Regions from separate parts of the Streptomyces angustmyceticus genome, predicted to be linked through region 2. Evidence: riboswitches for the same ligand, from Rfam matches in the RefSeq annotation. Region 2 holds a riboswitch; the other holds the start of a gene.

Region 1 (7,047 bases), 4.6 Mb from region 2:
ACCCGGCCGCCGTCCGCGTTCTCCTCGTTGACGGCCATCGCGTAGAGGGTGGTCCACTCCATCGCGCGCGCGGCCGCGTCGCCCTCGGAGCGCAGGGCGCGGGCGGCGTTCGCGGCGCGGCGCCGCACCTTCAGGCCGCCCGGCAGGATCCCCTCACGGGACATACCGCGGGTCACGCAGGCCTGCATGACGTTCCAGATCTCCAGCAGGCCCGCGCGGATCTCGTCCTCGGTGCGCCAGGCCTTCTCGTTCTCCAGCATCAGGGCGGAGATCGACAGGCCGGTCTGCTGCGACAGCCGCAGCAGCTCGTCGCCGGTGCGGAAGGGGTGGGTCAGGACGGTGTCGTCCGGCACGATCGGGTTCTCGCCGGCGACCGCGTCCTCGTCGACGACGAAGCCGCCGCCGACCGAGTAGTAGGTCTTCTCCAGCAGGGGGGCGCCGGCGGCGTCGTAGGCGAAGAGGGTCATGCCGTTGGCGTGGTAGGGCAGGGCCCGGCGCCGGTGCAGGATCAGCTCGGCCGACTCGTCGAAGTCGATCTCGTGCGCGGCGCCTATCTCCGCGCCGAGCAGCCGCAGCCGCTTGGTCTGCCGGATGCGCTCGACCTCGGCGTCGGCGGACTCGACGTCGACGGTGCGCGGGGAGTGGCCCTCCAGGCCGAGCAGGACGGCCTTGGGGGTGCCGTGGCCGTGGCCGGTGGCGCCCAGCGAGCCGAACAGCTCGGCGCGCACGGTGACCGTCTGGGCGAGCAGACCGTCCTTCTTGAGGCGTCCGACGAACATCCGGGCGGCGCGCATCGGGCCGACGGTGTGGGAGCTGGACGGGCCGATGCCGATGGAGAAGAGGTCGAAGACGGAGATGGCCACGGGGGCGGACTCCCTTGTCTGCTCGTGGTGGACGGTGGAGCAATGGTGCGAGAGGTACGTTTCTGCGCCGTTGGTCGAGCGTAACGCGGTCCCGGGGCGGTGCCGCCGGACGGAAACCGTCGGCTGCCCGTCGCCGGGGGCAACGGCCGGTGGCGCCGAGGAGACGCGGGTCGGGGGGTGCCGGGCCGCGCACGGGCCGGGGCCCGCCGGGCACGCTGTCCGGCTCTGGTGTTGTGGGCACGGGCCCGGCCGGAGTCCCGCGGCCCGTGGAAGGGCTGCTGCCCTCGGGAGCCGCGGTCATGCATGGCGCGCGGGCGCCGGAGGGCGCCGTGGGGGCGCGGAAGGGGGAGGAACGGGTGTACAGGCCGTGGGCCCGGGACGGTCCGCCCCGGGCCCACCGCTCGTGCACCCGCCGCCCGCCGGTCGGCGGGCAGCGGGCTCAGCGCGCGCGACGCGTCACAGGGACGGGTACAGCGGGAACTTGCCCGCGAGCGCGGTGACGCGGGCCTTGAGGGCCTCGGCGTCGTAGGCGGGCTTGAGGGCCTCGGCGATGATGTCGGCGACCTCGCGGAAGTCCTCGGCCCCGAAGCCGCGGGTGGCGAGCGCGGGGGTGCCGATGCGCAGACCGGAGGTCACCATCGGGGGCCGGGGGTCGTTGGGGATCGCGTTGCGGTTGACGGTGATCCCGACCTCGTGGAGGCGGTCCTCGGCCTGCTGGCCGTCCAGCTCGCTGTCGCGCAGGTCGACGAGGACGAGGTGGACGTCGGTGCCGCCGGACAGGACGGAGACGCCGTGCTGCTTGACGTCGTCCTGGACCAGGCGCTCGGCCAGGATCCGGGCGCCGTCGAGGGTGCGCTGCTGGCGCTCCTTGAAGTCGTCGGACGCGGCGACCTTGAAGGAGACGGCCTTGGCCGCGATGACGTGCTCCAGCGGACCGCCCTGCTGACCGGGGAAGACCGCGGAGTTGATCTTCTTGGCGAGCTCCTGGGTGGACAGGATCACACCGCCGCGGGGGCCGCCCAGGGTCTTGTGGGTGGTGGTGGTCACCACGTGGGCGTGCGGCACCGGGTTGGGGTGCAGCCCCGCCGCGACCAGGCCGGCGAAGTGCGCCATGTCGACCATGAGGTAGGCGCCCACCTCGTCGGCGATCCGGCGGAACGCGGCGAAGTCGAGCTGGCGGGGGTAGGCCGACCAGCCGGCGACGATCAGCTTGGGGCGGTGCTCCTTGGCGAGGCGCTCGACCTCCTCCATGTCGACGAGGTTGGTCTTCTCGTCGACGTGGTAGGGCACCACGTTGTAGAGCTTGCCGCTGAAGTTGATCTTCATGCCGTGGGTCAGGTGACCACCGTGGGCGAGGTTCAGGCCCAGGATGGTGTCGCCCGGCTTGATCAGGGCGAACATGGCGGCGGCGTTGGCCTGGGCGCCGGAGTGCGGCTGGACGTTCGCGGCCTCGGCGCCGAAGAGGGCCTTGATGCGGTCGATGGCGATCTGCTCGACGACATCGACGTGCTCGCAGCCGCCGTAGTAGCGGCGGCCGGGGTAGCCCTCGGCGTACTTGTTGGTGAGGACGGAGCCCTGGGCCTCCATGACGGCGACGGGGGCGAAGTTCTCCGACGCGATCATTTCGAGGGTGGACTGCTGGCGGTGGAGTTCGGCGTCGACGGCGGCGGCGACATCGGGGTCGAGCTCATGGAGGGAGCTGTTCAGAAGCGACATGAGTCTTTCCTGGGGGAGTCAGGGGCGCGATGGGGGCCGGCGGACGGGGTCCGGGGCCTTCCCGCCGGCGGTGGCGGTCGGGGGGAGCCGGACGGTTCAGCCGGTGATGAAGGCGGCGTACTCGTCGGCCGAGAGCAGCTCGCCCGGCTCACCGCTGATCTTCACCTTGAACAGCCACCCGCCCTCGAACGGGGCGGAGTTCACCAGCGAGGGGTCGTTGACGACGTCCTCGTTGACCTCGGTGATCTCACCGTCGACGGGCGAGTAGAGGTCGCTGACCGACTTGGTCGACTCCAGCTCGCCGCAGGTCTCGCCCGCCGCGACGGTGGCACCGACCTCGGGGAGCTGCACGTAGACGACGTCGCCGAGCGCGTTGGCCGCGTGCTCGGTGATGCCGACCGTCGAGACGCCGTCCTCGGCGCCCGACAGCCACTCGTGCTCCTTGCTGTAGCGCAGCTGCTGGGGGTTGCTCATGGCTCGATTCTCCTGTACGCGAGGGTGTGATCGTGAAGGGGGTCGCCCCTGGCGGAGCCGGGGGAGGTTCGTGCACGGTGCGGCGCGGGGGCGCGCCGCGGCCGTGTCTGCCGCCGTGAGCCCTTACTTCTGCCGCTTGTAGAACGGCAGCGCGGTGACCTCGTACGGCTCATGGCTTCCACGGATGTCCACGCAGACACCCTCGGTGCCCGGTGTGGCGTAGGCGGCGTCGACATAGGCGATGGCGACGGGCTTGCCGAGCGTGGGGGAGGGGGCCCCGGAGGTGACCTCGCCGATGACCGTGCCGTCGGCCGTGACGACCGGGTAGCCGGCGCGCGGGACCCGGCGGCCCTCGGCGATCAGGCCGACCAGCTTGCGCGGCGGGTTCGCCTCGGCCCGCTCGGCGGCGGCCGCCAGCGCGGCACGGCCGACGAAGTCGCCGTCGTTGGTCGTCTTCTCGAACTTCACGACCCGGCCCAGGCCCGCGTCGAACGGGGTGGTCGCGGTGGTCAGCTCGTGCCCGTACAGCGGCATGCCCGCCTCCAGGCGCAGGGTGTCGCGGCAGGACAGGCCGCAGGGCACCAGGCCGGCGTCCTGGCCGGCCTCGGTCAGCGCCTCCCAGAGGGCGACCGCGTCGGCGGGCCGGACGAACAGCTCGAAGCCGTCCTCGCCGGTGTAGCCGGTACGGGCGATCAGCGCCTCGACGCCGGCGACGGTGCCGGGCAGGCCGGCGTAGTACTTCAGGCCGTCCAGGTCCGCGTCGGTGACCTTCTTGAGGATGCCGGGGGACTCCGGGCCCTGCACCGCGAGCAGCGCGTAGGCGTCCCGGTCGTCGCGGATCGCGGCGTCGAAGCCGCCGGCGCGGGCGGTCAGCGCGTCCAGCACCACCTGGGCGTTGGAGGCGTTGGCGACGACCATGTACTCCTGGTCGGCGAGGCGGTAGACGATCAGGTCGTCGAGGATGCCGCCCCCGGCCTCGCAGATCATGGTGTAGCGGGCGCGGCCGGTCCTGACCCCGCCGATGTTGCCGACCAGTGCGTAGTCGAGGAGGTCGGCGGCCTGCGGGCCGGTGACGGTGATCTCGCCCATGTGGGAGAGGTCGAAGAGGCCGGCGCGGGTGCGGACGGCGACATGCTCGTCCCGCTCGCTGCTGTAGCGCAGCGGCATGTCCCAGCCGGCGAAGTCGGTCATGGTGGCGCCGAGCGCGCGATGGGTGGCGTCCAGCGCGGTACGGCGGGGGGCATCAGTCATGGTTCTGGGCTCCCAGGCATGGGTGAGAGGACATTCTCCCCATCTGTCATCGGAACCTGAGAGGTTCACCGGGATCCCGCGAACGGACCCGGTTTGCACCTTGGGTGGAGCCGCCCCGTGCGCCGGGCGTCGGCTCGCTTTTCAGATCTGCCTCGCCCGCGCGGTATAGGGGCCTGAGAGATTCAAGGGAGGACTTGCTCCTTCGGCGCCCCGCCATGGCGGCCGGGGACTCTCCCGCGCGGGTTCAAGCGGCCGGTATGGAGTTGGCGGTGCACGGGTGAGCTGTGATGTGCACGTGGCGGCCACATCATTACACGGGATCGCCCGATAGAGGAGCCCCGGCCGTCACCCCGCCCGTGACGTGGGCGGATCGGACAATCACCTTGATGGGCATTACCTTTTCTTGACACTCTGCGGGTAGGGGACGGACTCGAACCGGAACAGAACCGGACGGGGAGGACGATCGCGTGCACAGTGAAGCGGCATTCGGGGCCACTTCCGGGGTCGTGCCTCCGGCCGTCGCGCCGGCGGCGCCGCCCGCCGCCGTGCCCCGGGCGGGCCGGACGCCGCGGCGCGCCGTCCGGCCGGGGCGTGGCGCCGCCGTCGTGGACCTGCGGGGCCCGGGGCGGCCGGCGGGCGCCGCCGAGCTGCGCTTCCCGGCCGGCGACCTGGTGGTGGTCTCCGGGCTGCCGGGCAGCGGCAAGAGCACCCTCATGCACCGCGTCGTGCCGCCGCTGGACGCCCGCGGCGCCGCGGTGCACCGCATCGATTCGCAGGACGTCCGCGAGCGCTGGGAGCACGGCAGGCTGCGCCGGCTGCCCTACGCGCTCTACCGCCCGCTGGTCCGCGCCGCCCACTACCTGACGCTGGGCCGTGCGCTGCGCTCCGGCGGGAGCGTGGTGGTGCACGACTGCGGCACCCTGGCGTGGGTGCGCGGCTGGATCGCGCGGTCGGCTGTGCGCGGCGGGCGCGGGCTGCATCTGGTGCTGCTCGACGTGCCGCCCGAGGTGGCCCGCTCCGGCCAGGAGTCGCGCGGGCGCGGCGTGTCGGGGTACGCCTTCGCGCGCCACCGCAGGGCGGTGGGCCGGCTGGTCCGCGCGGCGGAGTCGGCGCGGCTGCCGAAGGGGGTCGGCTCGGCCGTGCTGCTCGACCGGCGGTCGGCGGGCGCACTGGAGACGGTGCGCTTCGACTGAGCGGAGCGGACCGTGCCCCGCGGGTTGCCCGGCGCGCCTTCTCGTCTAGGGTCTTTGGCCAGATGGCGCGGTTTGGAACGGGTGGATACACATGACATTGCCGGAGCAGGGGATACCGCAGCTGGCGTGGCCGGCGAACGAACTCGAAGAGGTGCTGGCCGTGTCGGTCGGGCATCCGGGCGCCGGTGGCCGGATCGTCGAGGTGCTGGGCCGCAGCCGGGTGTGGGTGCCGCTGCCCAACGGCGGCGGCCCGGAGAGCGCGGGCCCCGGCGCCCGCGGCCTCGACCTGCCGACCGTCGAGCTCGGCGGCGCGGCCTACGTCCCGGTCTACAGCTCCGAGCAGGAGTTCCTGCGGACGGTCGGCTCGCACATGTCCTTCACCGTCGCCCCGGCCCGGGAGTTCGCCCGCGGGCTGCCGCCGCACATCGGCATCGCGGTCAACCCCGACGGCACGATAGGTGTCCCGCTGCCGCCGCCCGCGGTGGCCGAACTGTGCCGTGAGCGCCACGAGGCGGCCGGTGTGCCCAGCGGCGGCCGGGTGCGGCTCTTCGAGCCGGACTGGCAGGACGAGCCGGTGGACTTCCTGGCCGCCGCCGGACTGGAGTTCTCCGCCGCCGGAATTGTCCTGACCGCCCGGCGTGCCCTGGCAAGTGTCGAGGGCGACACGCCCGCGCTGTTCATCGGTGTCCAGCTCGCCGCCGACCCCGCGGCACTGCACGACGGCACCGCCCGCGAGGCGGTACTGTCAGCCCTCGGACGTGCGCTCGGTGCCGTACCGGTGCCCTGGCCCGTACAGCTCGTCATGCTCGACCTCGCCCAGGGCGACCCGGTCGGCGCCTGGATGCTGGAGCGTGTGCGGCCCTTCTACGCCCGGGACCACTCGTAAGCTGGACGGATGACGGGGCGGGCGCACCCACACGTGCCCTGCTGACAGAAGGGACGGACCACGTGAGCGCGGGTGCGCATCAGGGGCCGGCGGCGGCCGGAGCGCTGGAGCAACTGCTCCAGCAGGTCTCGCCCGGCCGTTACGACGCCTATGAGGCGCTGCTGCACGCGCTCGCCGCGGGCCAGGTCTGGATGCTGCTGTGGCACGGCCGGGCCGGAATGCCCGACGCGCAGTACGGGAACATGGAGGTCGAGGGCCTCGGCTACGCGCCGTGCGTGACCTCGGCCCCCGAACTCGCCGCCTCCGGCTGGAACCGCGACCACGAGGTCGTCACGGGTCCGGAGATCGCCGCCGCGCTCTTCCCCGACCGCTGGGGCCTGTGGCTCAATCCGCACGCCCCCGGCGGCGGCGTCGGCATCCCGTGGCTGGATCTGCGCCGGATCGCCGGAGGTCTGGACCGGCTGCCCGCCGGTCCGCTGCGGATCTCGGAACCGGTCATCGACATCCCGCAGTTCTACGCGCTGCTCGCCCAGAACGCCCACCGCACGCCCGCCGTCCGGTCGCTGCGCCGGGCGTGGGTGCAGCCGGCGCTCGGCGCCCCTTATCTGGCGATCGGTCTGGATCTGTACGACACCGGCCAGCAAGCGGTGGATTCGGTGCGGTT
Region 2 (7,047 bases):
GCGGGACCACTATCTGCCGCTCAAGGTCATCAGGGAGCATCTGGACGCCCTGGAGCGCGGTGAGCGGGTGCCGCTGCCGGCTCCGGCCACGCCCTCCCGTGATCTCGTCGAAGGCGTGCACGACCCCGGTGAGGAGCGTCCTACGGCTGCCCGCATCGGCCGGGCCGAGCTGCTGGCCGCCGCGGAGGTGGACGAGGCGGCGCTCGCCGACTGGGAGTCCTACGGGCTCATCGTCCCTCACGCGGAGGGCGGATACGACATCGAGGCCGTCACGATCGCCAAGCTCGTCGCGGACCTGGGCCGCTTCGGTCTGGAGCCACGGCACCTGCGTGCCGTGAAGGCGGCCGCCGAGCGCGAGGCGGGCCTGGTCGAGCAGGTCGTTGCACCCCTTCGGCGGCACCGTAACCCGCAGACCAGGGCCCATGCCGAAGCCACCGCCAGGGAGCTGGCAACGCTGTCCGTACGGCTGCACGCGGCGCTGGTGCAGAGTGCTTTGCGGGTCCGCCTTTAGCGAGCAAACGAGTGCCCGACTACCCAAACCGGCCGGGCACGTCCTAGGGTTGCTGTGTGAACGAGCTCGACGTCGTGGGTGTCCGGGTGGAAATGCCTTCCAGCCAACCGATCGTGCTCCTGCGGGAGGTGGGAGGCGACCGCTACTTGCCCATTTGGATCGGGCCAGGGGAGGCCACTGCCATCGCCTTCGCCCAGCAGGGCATGGTCCCTGCCAGGCCGCTGACGCACGACCTTTTCAAGGATGTGCTGGAAGCGGTGGGCCAGGAACTGACGCAGGTCCGCATCACGGATCTGCGCGAGGGGGTTTTCTATGCCGAACTCGTCTTCGCGAGCGGAGTCGAGGTCAGTGCGCGTCCGTCCGACGCCATAGCGCTGGCGCTGCGCACCGGAACGCCGATCTTCGGTACCGACGGTGTGCTGGACGACGCGGGGATCGCCATCCCGGACGAGCAGGAGGACGAGGTGGAGAAGTTCCGCGAGTTCCTCGACCAGATCTCGCCCGAGGACTTCGGTACCAACAGCCAGTAATACCGGCCAGACGAACCGCCTGTTTCCGGTCAAACACTTAGCCGTTCCCCGTGCGAGGTCACGAGAAACCACTCGTAGGGTGATTATCACTCGGCGTGGCGAGCGCGGCGATCGTTGACGCACCCCGAGTGACTGCATACCGTCGATGTGGCAGGTCCCGTCCGGGACGTGGAGGACGGAGGGCGGCGTGGCAATCACCGGCGACGGTATGGCGGCGGAAGGGGCGTTGCCGCTCCACTCGGGCGCAGCAGCGAACCCTGCCCCGGCACCGGCCGCGGCGGTGTCGGGGGACTGCGAGGCGCAGAACATCGGCTATCGCGGCCCGACCGCCTGTGCGGCAGCGGGCATCACCTACCGGCAGCTCGACTACTGGGCGCGTACGGGCCTGGTGGAGCCGAGTATCCGGCCTGCGTACGGCTCCGGCACCCAGCGGCTCTACAGCTTCCGGGACGTCGTGGTCCTGAAGATCGTCAAGAGGCTGCTGGACACCGGGGTGTCGCTGCAGAACATCCGCACCGCGGTCCAGCACCTCCGGGCGCGCGGGCTGGCGGATCTGACCCGGATGACGCTCATGAGCGACGGCGCGACGGTCTACGAGTGCACCTCGCCCGACCAGGTCGTGGACCTGCTCCAGGGCGGCCAGGGCGTCTTCGGCATCGCTGTGGGCGTGGTGTGGCGGGACGTGGAGGGCGCGCTGTCACAGCTCCACGGGGAGCGTGTGGACACCGGCGAGACCCTCATCGGGAAGAACCCGCACGACGAACTGGCGCGGCGGCGCAACCGGGCGGGCTGAGTCCCGGCGGCCGCACCGGACCGGCACGGGGCCGATTGTCAGTGGCATGGGGCAGCATCGGAGATGTGAGACCCGCGCCGACGATCCTGCATCTCGACATGGATGCGTTCTTCGCGGCCGCCGAGCAGGCGGCCAAGCCGAGCCTCCGCGGCAAGCCCGTGGTGGTCGGCGGGATCGGCGTGCGCGGGGTGGTCTCCACGGCGTCGTACGAAGCCCGGGTGTTCGGTGTCCGCTCCGCGATGCCGACGGCCCAGGCGCGTCGGCTGTGCCCCAACGCCGCTTATCTCGCCCCGCGCTTCTCCTTGTACCGCCAGGTGAGTGAGGTGGTGATGGAGCTGCTGCACGCGCTGTCGCCGCTGGTGGAGCCGCTGAGTCTGGACGAGGCGTTCGTCGACCTGGAGGCGGGCGGGGTGCCGCCGCGAACGGCCGCGGCGCGGGCGGTGGGCGAGCAGCTGCGCCGTGACATCCGGTCCGCCACGGGTCTGACCGGCTCGGTGGGGCTGGCCGGCGCCAAGATGCTGGCGAAGATCGCGTCCGAGGCGGCCAAGCCGAACGGTCTGGTGGTGATCGAGCCCGGTACCGAGCGCGAGCTGCTGGGGCCGATGACGGTGCGGACGCTGCCGGGGGTGGGGCCCGCGACGGCCGAGACGCTGCGCCGGGCCGGGATCCACACCGTCGCGGAGACCGCGGAGGCCGGTGAGGCCGAGCTGGTGCGGCTGCTGGGCAGGGCGCACGGCGCCGGGCTGTACACGATGGCGCTGGGCCGCGACGACCGGCCGGTGGTGGCCGAGCGGGATGCGAAGTCCATCTCGGTCGAGGACACCTTCGAGGTGGATCTGACCGACCGGACGCGGGTGCGCGGCGAGGTGCTGCGGCTGGCCGACCGCTGCGTACAGCGGCTGCGGGCCGCCGGGCGCTCGGGGCGGACGGTGGTCATCAAGGTGCGCAACTACGACTTCTCGACGCTGACCCGCTCCGAGACGCTGCGCGGGCCGACCGACGACCCCGCGGTGATACGGGAGGCCGCTGTGCGGCTGCTGGAGACGGTGGACACCACCGGCGGGGTGCGGCTGCTGGGCGTGGGGGTCAGCGGGCTGGCCGACTTCACGCAGGAGGACCTGTTCGCCCAGGCGGCGACGGAGCGCGAGGCGGAGGAGGCCGAGAGGGCCGCGAAGGCGGCGGCGGAGCTGTCCGGTGGCGGGGCGGCGGCGCCGGAGGCCGAGGAGCGGCCGCGGCGCTGGGATCCGGGACGGGATGTGCTGCACGACGAGTACGGCGCGGGCTGGGTGCAGGGGAGCGGGGTGGGCAGGGTGACCGTACGCTTCGAAACGCCGTGGTCCGCACCGGGGAGGGTGCGGACCTTTGCTGTCGAGGATCCGGCACTGCGGCCGGGGGAGCCCCTGCCGCTGGTGGGCGGGGGGCCGGCGGACGGTCAGTCGTCCGAGCCGGCGATCTTGCCGAAGTCCTGGTCACCGGAGCCGGGGGAGGACACCGGGTCGGTCGGCGAGGAGATATCCAGTCGGTAGTGGTGGTAGAGCTGGAGTTCCTGCTCGGGGGAGAGATGGCGGCCGACGCCGAAGTCCGGCGCATCCTTGATCAGCTTGCGGTCGTAGGGGATGTGCAGCCCCTCGCCGACCATCTTGCTGGGTTCGAGGGGGACGAACGCGTCCCGGCTGAAGAGTCCGGTACGCACGGCCGCCCACTCCGGTTCCCCCGTCGCGTCGTCGAGGTAGACCTCGTCGATCGTGCCTATTTTGGCGCCATTACGGTCGAACGCTTTGCGGCCGATCAGGCTCCGGGGATCGATATCGGTTTGCACGGCCCCTCCAATTGGTCGCAACTGCCCTCTGACAACTACCAAACGGCACATTTCATGCCCTGGCCACTCGAAGGATCCTTCGAGTGCCGCGCTGGTAGGCTGGCCAATGGCCGCAGACCCCGTGCGGGAGAGTCCCTGATCGTTCGCGTTCAGGGCGCCGAAGGAGCAAATCCTCCCCGGAATCTCTCAGGCACACGTACCGCGTGGGCGAGGTCACTCTGGAAAGCAGGGCGGGCCGCGGAAGGCACAGCTCCGGGACCCCTCCTCACCGACGGTGAAAGCCGGGCCGCCTCGTGCGGGCCGGTGAAGCTCTCAGGTTGAGATGACAGAGGGGGAGGCCGTCCGGGCACCCGCGCCGTGGTGCCCCTCGTAGGTCGCGTGACCAGGAGGCCCCCGCAGATGACCACCAATCGCATCTCCTTGACCGAGCTGGAAAGCGGCACTCCCTTCGAGCACCGGCACATCGGTCCCGACCACGAGGCGCAGGCCAAGATGCTCGCGCACATCGGGTTCGGTTCGCTGGACGAGCTCACCGCCACCGCCGTGCCCGATGTGATCAAGAGCGCCGAGGCGCTCGGCCTGCCGCAGGCCCGTACCGAGGCCGAGGTGCTCCAGGAGCTGCACGGTCTCGCGGACCGCAACCAGGTGCTCGCGTCCATGATCGGACTCGGCTACTACGGCACGTTCACCCCGCCGGTGATCCTGCGCAACGTCATGGAGAACCCGGCCTGGTACACGGCGTACACGCCCTACCAGCCGGAGATCTCGCAGGGCCGCCTGGAGGCGCTGCTGAACTTCCAGACGATGGTCGCCGACCTGACCGGCCTGCCCACCTCCGGCTCCTCCCTGCTGGACGAGGGCACCGCGGCCGCCGAGGCGATGGCGCTTTCCCGGCGGGTCGGCAAGGTCAAGCAGGGCGTCTTCCTGGTCGACGCCGACTGTCTGCCGCAGACCATCGCCGTGATCGAGACCCGTGCGGAGCCCACCGGCGTCGAGGTCGTGGTCGCCGACCTGTCGGACGGCATCCCGGCCGAGGTCGCCGAGCGCGGGATCTTCGGTGTGCTGCTGCAGTACCCGGGCGCCTCCGGTGCGGTCCGCGACCCGCGCGCGCTCATCGAGCAGGCCCACGAGCTGGGCGCGGTCGTCACCGTCGCCGCCGACCTGCTCGCCCTGACGCTGCTGACCTCGCCCGGCGAGCTCGGCGCGGACATCGCCGTAGGCACCACCCAGCGCTTCGGCGTCCCGATGGGCTTCGGCGGGCCGCACGCCGGCTTCATGGCCGTCCGCGACCAGTTCGCCCGCAGCCTGCCGGGACGCCTGGTCGGCGTCTCCGTCGACGCCGACGGCAACAAGGCCTACCGCCTCGCGCTGCAGACCCGCGAGCAGCACATCCGCCGGGAGAAGGCCACCAGCAACATCTGCACCGCGCAGGTGCTGCTCGCCGTCATGGCCGGCATGTACGCGGTCTACCACGGCCCCGAGGGTCTGCGGACCATCGCCCGGCGCACCCACCGCTACGCCGCGGTCCTCGCCGAGGGCCTGCGGGCCGGCGGGGTCGAGATCGTGCACGACGCGTACTTCGACACGCTGACCGCGCGGGTGCCCGGCCGGGCCGCCGAGGTCGTCGCCGCCGCCCGCGAGGCCGGGGTCAACCTCCGGCAGGTCGACGCCGACCTCGTCGGCATCGCGTGCGACGAGACCACCGGACGGGCGCAGCTGGCCGGCGTCTGGGGCGCCTTCGGGGTGCACGGCGACGTCGAGCAGCTGGACGCGGCCGCCGCCGAGGCGCTGCCCGAGGCCCTGCGGCGCAGCGACGACTACCTCGCCCACCCGGTCTTCCACCAGTACCGCTCCGAGACCGCGATGCTGCGCTACCTGCGCACCCTCGCGGACAAGGACTACGCGCTGGACCGCGGCATGATCCCGCTCGGCTCCTGCACCATGAAGCTGAACGCGACCACCGAGATGGAGCCGGTCACCTGGCCCGCGTTCGGCCAGCTGCACCCCTTCGCGCCGGCCGCCCAGGCCCAGGGCTACCTCACGCTGATCCAGGAGCTGGAGGAGCGGCTGGCCACCGTCACCGGCTACGACAAGGTCTCCATCCAGCCCAACGCCGGATCGCAGGGCGAGCTGGCCGGTCTGCTGGCGGTGCGTGCCTACCACCGTGCCAACGGCGACGAGCAGCGCACGGTCTGCCTGATCCCGTCCTCCGCGCACGGCACCAACGCCGCCAGCGCGGTGATGGCCGGGATGAAGGTCGTCGTCGTCAAGACCGGCGAGGACGGCGAGGTCGACGCCGACGACCTGCACGCCAAGATCGAGAAGCACCGTGACGAGCTCGCGGTCCTGATGGTCACCTACCCCTCGACGCACGGCGTGTTCGAGGAGCACATCACCGAGATCTGCGCGGCGGTGCACGACGCCGGCGGCCAGGTCTATGTCGACGGCGCCAACCTCAACGCCCTGGTCGGCCTCGCCGAGCCCGGCAAGTTCGGTGGCGACGTCTCGCACCTCAACCTGCACAAGACGTTCTGCATCCCGCACGGCGGCGGTGGCCCGGGTGTCGGCCCGGTCGGCGTGCGCGCCCACCTGGCGCCGTACCTGCCCAACCACCCGCTGCAGCCGGGCGCGGGCCCCGAGACGGGCGTGGGCCCGATCTCCGCCGCCCCCTGGGGCTCGGCCGGCATCCTGCCGATCTCCTGGGCGTACGTCCGCCTGATGGGCGGCGAGGGCCTCAAGCGCGCCACCCAGGTGGCGGTGCTGAGCGCCAACTACATCGCCAAGCGCCTGGAGCCGCACTACCCGGTGCTCTACACCGGCCCCGGCGGCCTGGTCGCCCACGAGTGCATCATCGACGTCCGGCCGCTGACCAAGGCGACCGGCGTGAGCATCGACGACGTCGCCAAGCGGCTCATCGACTACGGCTTCCACGCGCCGACGATGTCGTTCCCGGTGGCCGGCACGCTGATGATCGAGCCGACCGAGAGCGAGGACCTCGGCGAGCTGGACCGGTTCTGCGACGCGATGATCGCCATCCGTGCGGAAATCGAGAAGGTCGGCACGGGGGAGTGGGACAAGGACGACAACCCGCTGCGCAACGCCCCGCACACCGCGGCCGCGCTCGGTGGCGACTGGTCGCACCCGTACACCCGCGAGGAGGCGGTCTTCCCGTCCGGCGTCGAGGCCGCGGAGAAGTACTGGCCGCCGGTGCGCCGGATCGACGGTGCCTTCGGCGACCGTAACCTCGTCTGCTCCTGCCCGCCGCTGGACGCCTACGACAACTGAGTCACGGCAGCGGACCCACCGCAACAGTCAAGGGCCCTCGGCAGATCTGCCGGGGGCCCTGTGGTGCGTGCCGCGCTCGGGGTCAGGCGGCGGCGGTGGCGCGAGCGCG

The links. A riboswitch is a leader RNA that binds a small molecule or an ion and turns the genes downstream of it on or off. The one in region 2 is predicted to bind glycine.
Region 1: another riboswitch for glycine. It lies ahead of gcvT (glycine cleavage system aminomethyltransferase GcvT); the one in region 2 lies ahead of gcvP (aminomethyl-transferring glycine dehydrogenase).

Annotation. Positions count from the first base shown of each region.
Region 1 is NZ_CP082945.1:2,484,448-2,491,494, reverse strand. It holds gene K7396_RS11210 (L-serine ammonia-lyase) at 1-863, opposite strand, end outside; gene glyA (serine hydroxymethyltransferase) at 1,320-2,579, opposite strand; gene gcvH (glycine cleavage system protein GcvH) at 2,676-3,053, opposite strand; gene gcvT (glycine cleavage system aminomethyltransferase GcvT) at 3,177-4,304, opposite strand; glycine riboswitch at 4,338-4,455, opposite strand; glycine riboswitch at 4,456-4,551, opposite strand; gene K7396_RS11190 (AAA family ATPase) at 4,811-5,497, shown strand; gene K7396_RS11185 (enhanced serine sensitivity protein SseB) at 5,589-6,383, shown strand; gene K7396_RS11180 (enhanced serine sensitivity protein SseB C-terminal domain-containing protein) at 6,446-7,047, shown strand, end outside.
Region 2 is NZ_CP082945.1:7,046,697-7,053,743, forward strand. It holds gene ftsR (transcriptional regulator FtsR) at 1-511, shown strand, start outside; gene K7396_RS31490 (bifunctional nuclease family protein) at 568-1,041, shown strand; gene K7396_RS31495 (MerR family transcriptional regulator) at 1,229-1,834, shown strand; gene K7396_RS31500 (DNA polymerase IV) at 1,900-3,360, shown strand; gene K7396_RS31505 (PRC-barrel domain-containing protein) at 3,267-3,653, opposite strand; glycine riboswitch at 3,768-3,865, shown strand; glycine riboswitch at 3,866-3,992, shown strand; gene gcvP (aminomethyl-transferring glycine dehydrogenase) at 4,053-6,938, shown strand; gene K7396_RS31515 (DUF5999 family protein) at 7,021-7,047, opposite strand, start outside.